DNA from 2 places in the Nocardiopsis sp. iso_238 genome. Region 2 is predicted to be linked to the other one. Evidence: predicted binding sites of a transcription regulator. Region 2 holds the regulator's gene; the other holds the start of a gene.

Region 1 (4,383 bases), 2.8 Mb from region 2:
CAGTGCCAGGTGGGCGCCGCGCTTGGTCCCGGCCAGGGCGTGCACCTCGTCCACGATGACGGTCTCCACCCCCGCCAGACCCTCGCGGGCCCGGGAGGTCAGGACCAGGAAGAGGGACTCGGGCGTGGTGATGAGGACGTCCGGCGGGTGGGTGGCCATCCGACGCCGCTCCTGGGCGGGGGTGTCGCCGGTGCGCACCCCCACGGTGACCGGGGACAGGGCCTCCCCGCCGCGCTCGGCGGCGGCCGCGATTCCGGCCAGCGGCTGGCGGAGGTTGCGCTCCACGTCCACGGCCAGCGCCTTGAGGGGCGACACGTACAGGACCCGGCAGCGCTTCGACCGGTCCGTCGGCACCGGGGCGTGGGTGAGCCGGTCCAGGGACCACAGGAAGGCCGACAGCGTCTTGCCCGACCCGGTCGGCGCCACCACCAGCGTGTCCCGGCCGGAGGCGATCGTCCGCCAGGCCTCGGTCTGGGCGGCCGTGGGACCGTTCGGGAAGGCCCCTTCGAACCAGGCCCGGGTCGCCGCTCCGAAGGGTGCCAGGGGGTCGGTCGCTCCGCTCATCGCACCAGTCTGCCCAAGGGGTCCGACAGATCGTCGGAGGACACCCGGGCGCGCGGACCGGGTGGAATCCGTCCTGTGGACGAGTCCCCGCGGCTCCCTCCGGTCACTCATACTGGGGCCGATGAGACTCACTGTTTTCTGGCACAACATGCACGCCCAGTTCGGCGAGGCCTACGCGGACAGCCTGGCCAAGGACTACGTCATCGAGAAGCTCGGTTCCCGCACGGTCAACCAGGCGCTGGCCGACGGGATCTCGGCCAAGGAGGTGTGGCGGGCCGTGTGTGACGCGTTCGACCTTCCCGCCTCCGTCCGCTGACCCGGCCTTCGCCAAGCCCGCGTAAAAACCCGGACGCCAGGGGTTCGTACCGGATTTCGAACATGAGTTCGGGTAGTCTGGGTTCTCGACGGGCGGACGCCGAGCGTCGCGATTGTCGTACCGACCGCGTAGCGTCATGCGCATCATGAAGAAAAAGGCATCAACCCAACAGGGGAATCCCGTGGCATCTGGAGACCGAGACAAGGCTCTCGAAACAGCGCTCGCGCAGATCGAGCGGCAGTTCGGCAAGGGCTCCGTCATGCGCTTGGGGGACGACGACCGTCCGCCGATCGAGGCGATCCCCACCGGCGCCATCGCGCTGGACGTCGCCCTGGGTATCGGCGGCCTGCCCAAGGGCCGGGTCGTCGAGGTCTACGGCCCCGAGTCCAGCGGTAAGACCACCGTCGCCCTGCACGCGGTGGCCAGCGCCCAGAAGATGGGCGGCATCGCCGCCTTCGTCGACGCCGAGCACGCGCTCGACCCCGAGTACGCCAAGAAGATCGGCGTCGACACCGACAACCTCCTCCTCTCCCAGCCGGACACCGGTGAGCAGGCGCTGGAGATCGTCGACATGCTCATCCGCTCCGGCGCCGTCTCGATCATCGTGATCGACTCCGTGGCGGCCCTGGTGCCCCGCGCCGAGATCGAGGGCGAGATGGGCGACAGCCACGTCGGCCTCCAGGCCCGGCTCATGTCCCAGGCGCTGCGCAAGATCGCCGGTGCCCTGCACTCCACCGGCACCACCGCGATCTTCATCAACCAGCTCCGCGAGAAGGTCGGCGTCATGTTCGGCTCGCCGGAGACCACCACCGGTGGCAAGGCGCTGAAGTTCTACGCCTCGGTCCGCCTGGACGTGCGCCGCATCGAGACGCTCAAGGACGGCACCGACGCGGTCGGCAACCGCACCCGCGTCAAGGTCGTCAAGAACAAGGTCGCGCCGCCCTTCAAGCAGGCCGAGTTCGACATCCTCTACGGTGTCGGCGTCTCCCGCGAGGGCAGCCTCATCGACCTGGGCGTGGAGCACGCCATCGTGCGCAAGTCCGGCGCCTGGTACACCTACGACGGCACCCAGCTCGGGCAGGGCAAGGAGAACGCCCGCAACTTCCTGCGCGAGAACGTGGACGTGGCCAAGGAGATCGAGAAGAAGATCAAGGAGAAGCTGGGCATCCCCGGTCAGGGTGACGACAGCGCCTCCGGCCCCGCCGAGCCCAAGGCCGCCGACCCAGTCAAGGCCGAGGAGCCCAAGGCCCCCGCCAAGCGGGCCGCCGCCAAGACCACCAAGGCCGCCGCCCCGGATGCGTGAGGGGCGCCGGTCACCTGACCGCACCGGACCGGCCGAAGCCGATCCGGTGAGCGCCGACGAGGAGGCCGCTCCGGGTGGGCAGCCCGGAGCGGACCTCGAGAACAAGGCCAGGAACCTGGTCCTGAGGATGCTCACCCACTCCCCGCGCACCCGCGCCCAGCTGGAACGCTCCCTGCACCGCAGGGAGTACCCGGACGAGGTGGTGGAGCAGGTCCTCAACGGCCTCGACGAGGCCGGGCTGATCGACGACGCCGCCTTCGCCCAGGCCTGGGTCTCCTCCCGGCAGCACGGCAGACACCTGTCCCGCCGCGCCCTGACCCAGGAGCTGCGCACCCGGGGCGTGGAGGAGGAGACCGTCCGCGAGGCGGTCTCCGAGGTCAGCGACGAGGACGAGCAGGAGGCGGCCCGCGCCCTGGCCCGCAAGAGCCTGCGCGGAAGCCGCAGCAAGGACAAGGAGGCCCGGATCCGCCGCGCCCTGGGCGTCCTGGGCCGCAAGGGATACCCGGGAGGCCTGTCCTACCGCATCGTCCGCGAGGAGATGGAGCAGGAAGGCCTGGAGGCCGACCTGGACCACCCCGACTTCTAGCCTCCCGCCGCCCGGTTCGGGACGGTCGGCCCGAGTGGCGGGGCGAGCAGAGCGCCGGGAGCCTCGTGTTCCCCGCGCGCCTCGACCAACGGTGAACACGGTGCCGGAGCACGCGTGACGGTCATGTCGCCCCTGCGCGGATGGGTGACTCCGGGCGTGATTCGACCAGGTCGTTGGCTCCGCGTGTGTTCTGGACGGGCTGTTCGGGGCGAGGAGCCGGGCTGCCTTGAGTCATGCCTTCGGAGCCGATCCGATCACCCGTGGACACCACGGAGCCGGGGAGCGCCGGTCCGGGACCACCTCGACGATGCGCGTGTACGTGCGACCGGGTGAGATCCGGCCGGACGGGTGATCACGCGGTGCCGGGTCCGCTCTCGGGTCGCGCTGGTCCGCGCGGTGCGAGTGGAGGGACACCGGAGGACCGGGGCCTGGTCCGGAGCGGATTTCGGCTGCCGTGAGCCTTCGCGGGCGTTGGCCGGTTCGACCGCCCAGGCGACGCGGGGATCCGTGCGGATGCTAGCTTCCCTTCCCATGACGGAGCACCAGGACCAGACCAGGGCGGCCTATGACGGGGTCGTCGAGTTGTACGCGTCGATGTTCGCCGGTCGGCTGGAGACACAACCGTTCTCGCGGAACATGATCGGCACCTTCGCCGAGCTGGTGCGCGGGACGGGGAACCCACGCGCGGCCGACGTCGGCTGCGGCCCCGGACATCTGACGGCCATGCTGCACGACCTGGGGCTGGACGCCTTCGGCCTGGACCTCTCCCCGGCCATGGTCGAGCACGCACGGCGGGCGCACCCGTCCCTGCGGTTCGACGAGGCGCGGATGGAGGTCCTGCCGGTCGAGGACGGCGCGCTCGGCGGCGTGCTGGCCCACTACTCGATGATCCACACCCCGCCCGAGGAGCTGCCCGCGCTGCTGGCCGAGCAGGCGCGCGTACTGGCGCCCGGGGGTCTGCTGCTGGTCTCGTTCTTCGGCACGGACGGCCCGGAGACGATCCGCTTCGACCACAAGGTGGCGCCCGCCCACAGCTGGCCCGCGGATCGATTCGCCGAACTGCTGGCCGACGCCGGGTTCACCGTGTTCGCGCGGCTGCTCCACGATCCGGCCTCCGAACGGGGCTTCCTCGACGCCCACCTCCTCGCCCGCCTCGGTTAGACGGACCGTGCCCGGTTCCGGAGGGCGGGGTGCAGGAAGGTCCGTTCCCGCTCATCGAACAGGGCCCGGTCGGCGCCCGCACTCGGCCCTGGAAGGCGGGGCGAGTTCGATTCCGGTGCAGCGCGTCGAGCAGGACTCCAGCGCCGGGTCCGCCTCGGCGAGACGCCCGCACTCGCTCCTGGAGGGCGGAGCTGGGGAAGTCCCTGTTCCCGCTCATCGAACAGGGCCCGGTCGGCGCACAGGCGCTCTCCCCACAGGCGTCGGCTGCGGCGACTCCGTGCACCCCTTCGGCGGAGGGGTGACCTTTCCGGCGCCCTCTCCGTGCGGGCCCGAACTCCGACAGGGTGACGACCCGGCTCCGCGCGCGAGGGTCAGGTCGGTTCCGTGCCTTCCCGGACCACGGGCTCGCCGGTCACGGCGGTCACACCAGCCTCCGGGGTCACCTCCGGAAGC
Region 2 (4,383 bases):
CAGGTCCACGTCGAAGCCCGCGTCGCGCAGGGCGCGGATCTTGTGCTCCTCACGGGACTTGGCCTCGACGAACTCCTCGATGTCGGGGTGGTCCACGTCGAGCACCACCATCTTGGCGGCCCGGCGGGTGGCACCGCCGGACTTGATGGTCCCGGCGGAGGCGTCCGCGCCCCGCATGAAGGAGACCGGGCCCGAGGCCGAGCCCCCGGAGGACAGCAGCTCCTTGCTGGAGCGGATGCGCGACAGGTTCACCCCCGCGCCGGAGCCGCCCTTGAAGATCAGCCCCTCCTCCTTGTACCAGTCCAGGATCGACTCCATCGTGTCGTCCACGGACAGGATGAAGCACGCGGAGACCTGGGCCTTCGAGGAGGTGCCGACGTTGAACCAGACCGGCGAGTTGAAGCTGAACAGCTGGTGGGCCAGGGCGTACTTGAGTTCGTGGTCGAAGACCTCGGCGTCCTGGTCGGAGGCGAAGTAGCCGTGCTCGCGGCCGGTGCTCGTGTAGACGCCGACGACGCGGTCGATGAGCTGCTTGAGGCTCCACTCGCGCTCCGGCGTGCCCACGGCACCGCGGAAGTACCTGCTCGCCACGATCTGGGTGGCGTTCACCGACCAGGAGGAGGGGAACTCGACGCCGCGCTGCTCGAAGTTGACGGTGCCGTCGCGCCAGTTGGTCATGACGACGTCGCGGAGTTCCCATTCGAGGGTGTCGTAGGGATGGACGCCCTCGGTGGTGTTGACCCGGGCGAAGCTCAGGCCCTTGCCCCCGCGCTGGGCCGTACCGCTCGTCTTTCGCGCCATGGCAGTGTCTCCCCCGAAGGTCATGCGCGGACCCGGCGGTGACCGCGCGGACGTTCATGTGTGTTCGGGGTGGTGCGGAGTACGGTGTCCGCCGTGCTTCCGCCCACCTCGCGGTGGCGTACCGGGTCCTACCCGGTGGTGTCGACCGCGGGCTCCGTCTGGCCCTCGCGGTCCTCCCGCAGGCTGGCGATCTCGGCCTCGAAGTCGGCGAGGCTCTCGAACCCGCGGTAGACGCTGGCGAAGTGCAGGTAGGCGACCTCGTCCAGGTCGCGCATGGGGCCCAGGATGGCCAGGCCGATCTCGTGGGCGGGCACCTCGGCCACGCCGCGGCCCCGGATCTCCTCCTCGACCTGCTGGCCGAGCTTGGCGAGGGCGTCCTCGGAGACGGGACGGCCCTGGCAGGCGCGGCGCACTCCGGCGATGATCTTGGTGCGGCTGAAGGGTTCGGTGACCCCGGACCGCTTGGCGACCATCAGCAGGACGGTCTCCTGCGTGGTGAAGCGGCGTTCACAGACGGGGCAGGTCCGGCGGCGCCGGATGGCCGCGCCGTCGTCGGTGGACCTGCTGTCGATCACCCTGGTGTCCGGATGACGGCAGAACGGACAGTGCATCCCGGTTCACCTGGCTTTCCTGTACCCGACCAACAACCCTAGGAGTCTACTTAACCACAACTTATTGACTACGGCCCCCGTGTCAACACCAGATGTTGTGGTCGAACCTAGGCGCTGGGGCGGACGCCCGCAACCCTGCCCACGGCGTGTCCCCAATCCGGGAACCGGGGCGGCCGAGGAACGGGGTTCGAGGAGGTGGAAACGGGGGGTGCGGCCGAGGGAGCCGAATCCCAGGATAAGGGGGCGCGGACGCGCGGCCCGACGCCCGCCACACCGAACCGCCGACCGAATTCCACTCCCTCCCGAGGCCACGGAGTGGCGGCGGGGCACGGCGAGACGAACCCCATACCGGATCGCGCATTCCACGGACAACGGCCGCGGCGCGCGTGTACACACATAAGTGCGACCACCGGAAATCGGCTCCCGAAAACACAAAGGGAAATCCCTCCGCGATCCCGTCCACAGGCTCTCGAACGCTTGTTTGATATCACCGTGTGCAACGACTAAAGTTGACCTTGATTTCACACCGGCTTCGCCGTCCGGTCCGCGTGGCCGGTGACCGGCCACACACGCAGGCCCTGACCGAACCGAACACCGAGGAGGCCCGGCCGTGCCGGAGGAGAACCCCGGAGCCGTCGGCTCCGGACCCACCACCGTTCTTTCGCCCGTCGGCGATCCGGGCGCGTCCGTGCCCGACACCCCCAAACTCACCGCACGCCAGCAGAGTGTCCTCAACTGCATCCAGAGGTACGTCCGGGAACGGGGTTACCCGCCGTCCATCCGGGAGATCGGTGACACGGTCGGCCTGTCCAGCCCCTCCAGCGTGGCGCACCAGCTGAAGGTGCTCCAGCGCAAGGGGTACCTGCACCGGGACCAGAACCGGCCGCGCGCCGTGGAGCTGCGCACCCCCGGCCGGGAGGCCTCCCAGACCCTCACCCAGGAGGAGCTCACCGCCGACTCCACCCGGGCCGCCTCGGTCCCGCTGGTCGGCCGGATCGCGGCCGGTGGCCCGATCCTCGCCGAGGAGGCCGTGGAGGACGTCCTGGCACTGCCGCGCCAGCTGGTCGGTGAGGGCCGTCTGTTCATGCTCACCGTGGTGGGCGACTCCATGATCGACGCCGCGATCACCGACGGCGACCTGGTGGTGGTCCGTCAGCAGCAGACCGCCGAGAACGGTGACATCGTCGCGGCGATGCTGGACGACGAGGCGACCGTCAAGGTGCTGCGCCGCGAGCCGGACGGCCACGTGTGGCTGATGCCGCGCAACGACGCCTACGAGCCGATCCAGGGCGACGAGGCCACCATCCTCGGCAAGGTCGTCACGGTCATGCGCAGGGTCTGAGCGCGGATCCCCGAGCCGGGGGCGGTGGGCGGGCCGATACGCTGAGGGCGTGTCGACACCTGTCTCCGCCCCCGTGTCCCCTGCCCCGACCCGCACCCTCCTGGCCGCGATCCTGGCCGCCGGGACCCTGCTGGTCTCCGCCTGCGCGCCCAGCGACGGCGACGGGCCCGCCCTGCCCGGCTCCCCCGGGCAGGAGCGCGAGGTCTCCTTCGAGGGCGGCGGCTTCACGGTGCCCGGCACCTTCACCGCCCCCGCGAACGACGGGGGCACCGTCCCCGGGGTGCTCATCATCTCCGGTAGCGGCCCCACCGACCGGGACGGCAACGGCTACGGACGCCCCGAGGCCAACACCAACCTGAACCTCGCCCGCGTGCTGACCGGAGCCGGTGCGGCGTCCCTGCGCTACGACAAGTTCGGCAGCGCCGACCCTGCCGACCTGACCGAGGCCGAGGAGGAGGCCCTCGACCGACCGGTCGACCCCCTGGTCTTCGAGCAGCAGATGGCCGCCGCCTACGCGGAGCTGGTCGCCCAGCCCGAGGTGGACCCCGAACGCACCGTCATCCTCGGTCACAGCGAGGGCGCCCTGTACGCCCTGCGCGCCCATGAGGTCCTCGACGCCGAACCGGCGCTGGTGCTGGCCGCTCCTCCCGGCACCCGGATGCTCGACCTCATCGACCGCCAGGTGTCCGAGCAGGTCCGCACCGCCGAGGCCCAGGGCGGTGTCGGTGAGGTGACCGCCGCGAAGATGCTCTCCGACCTGCGGGCGGGGCGGGCCGCGGTGCGCTCGGGATCGGAGATGCCCGAGACCGACGCCACCGGGCTGTTCGACGAGAACGGCGCCGACTACCTCGCCTGGATCGACTCCTTCGACCCGGTCGAGCTGGCCGAGGAGCTGCCCGGGGACACCCCGGTGCTGGTCCTGTGGGGCGACCGGGACGCCCAGGTCAACGAGGAGGAGATCGACCGGCTCATGACCGGTCTGGACGGCGCCGAGCGGGTCGACCTGGCCGGGGTCGACCACATCCTGCGCGAGTACGACGACACCCCGGGGGCCGCGGCCCTCGACGCGGACCGCGCGTTCTCCCCCGACGTCACCCCTGCGCTGGAGCGGTTCCTCGACGGCCTCTGGTAGCGGAGCCCGCCTACGGTCCCCCGGGGAACGGCCACCGCCCGCCCCGGCGAGTCACCGGGACGGGCCCCCGGCCAGCGACCCGACCGACTCAGTCGATCGTCCTGACCACGCGGGCGGGGACCCCCGCGACCAGGGTGCGGGCGGGTACGTCACGGGTGACCACGGCCCCTGCGGCGACCACCGAGCCGTGACCGACGGTCACTCCCTCCATGATCAGGGCGGACGCCCCGATCCAGACGTCGTCCTCGATGACGATCGGGGCGTTGGAGATGTACTCGCGGCGCTCGGCGAGGGGCAGCGGGTGCCCTCCGGTGATGAGGCTGACCTTCGGGGCGATCATGACGCGGTCCCCGATGCGGATCCCGCCCCTGTCCATGAACGTGCATCCCTGGTTGACGAAGACGTTCTCCCCGAACGTCGTGTTCAGCCCGTACTCGGTGAAGAAGGGCGGATAGACGGTCACCGAGTCCGGCAGCGGGCCACCGAACACAACCGAG

Evidence for each region. The regulator LexA, encoded in region 2, represses DNA repair genes until DNA is damaged. The targets are predictions, from matches to a motif close to TCGAACANNTGTTCGA.
Region 1: a site for LexA is predicted at 937-952, ahead of recA (recombinase RecA). Genes of this name have one in related genera too.

What each region holds. Positions count from the first base shown of each region.
Region 1 covers NZ_CM149668.1:4,382,942-4,387,324, reverse strand. The annotation lists gene AC0VYL_RS19845 (ATP-dependent helicase) at 1-564, opposite strand, end outside; gene AC0VYL_RS19840 (DUF3046 domain-containing protein) at 686-880, shown strand; gene recA (recombinase RecA) at 1,062-2,183, shown strand; gene AC0VYL_RS19830 (regulatory protein RecX) at 2,176-2,769, shown strand; gene AC0VYL_RS19825 (class I SAM-dependent methyltransferase) at 3,301-3,930, shown strand; gene AC0VYL_RS19820 (S9 family peptidase) at 4,302-4,383, opposite strand, start outside.
Region 2 covers NZ_CM149668.1:1,605,279-1,609,661, reverse strand. The annotation lists gene AC0VYL_RS07210 (vitamin B12-dependent ribonucleotide reductase) at 1-801, opposite strand, end outside; gene nrdR (transcriptional regulator NrdR) at 930-1,412, opposite strand; gene lexA (transcriptional repressor LexA) at 2,101-2,754, shown strand; gene AC0VYL_RS07195 (alpha/beta hydrolase family protein) at 2,804-3,886, shown strand; gene AC0VYL_RS07190 (sugar O-acetyltransferase) at 3,975-4,383, opposite strand, start outside.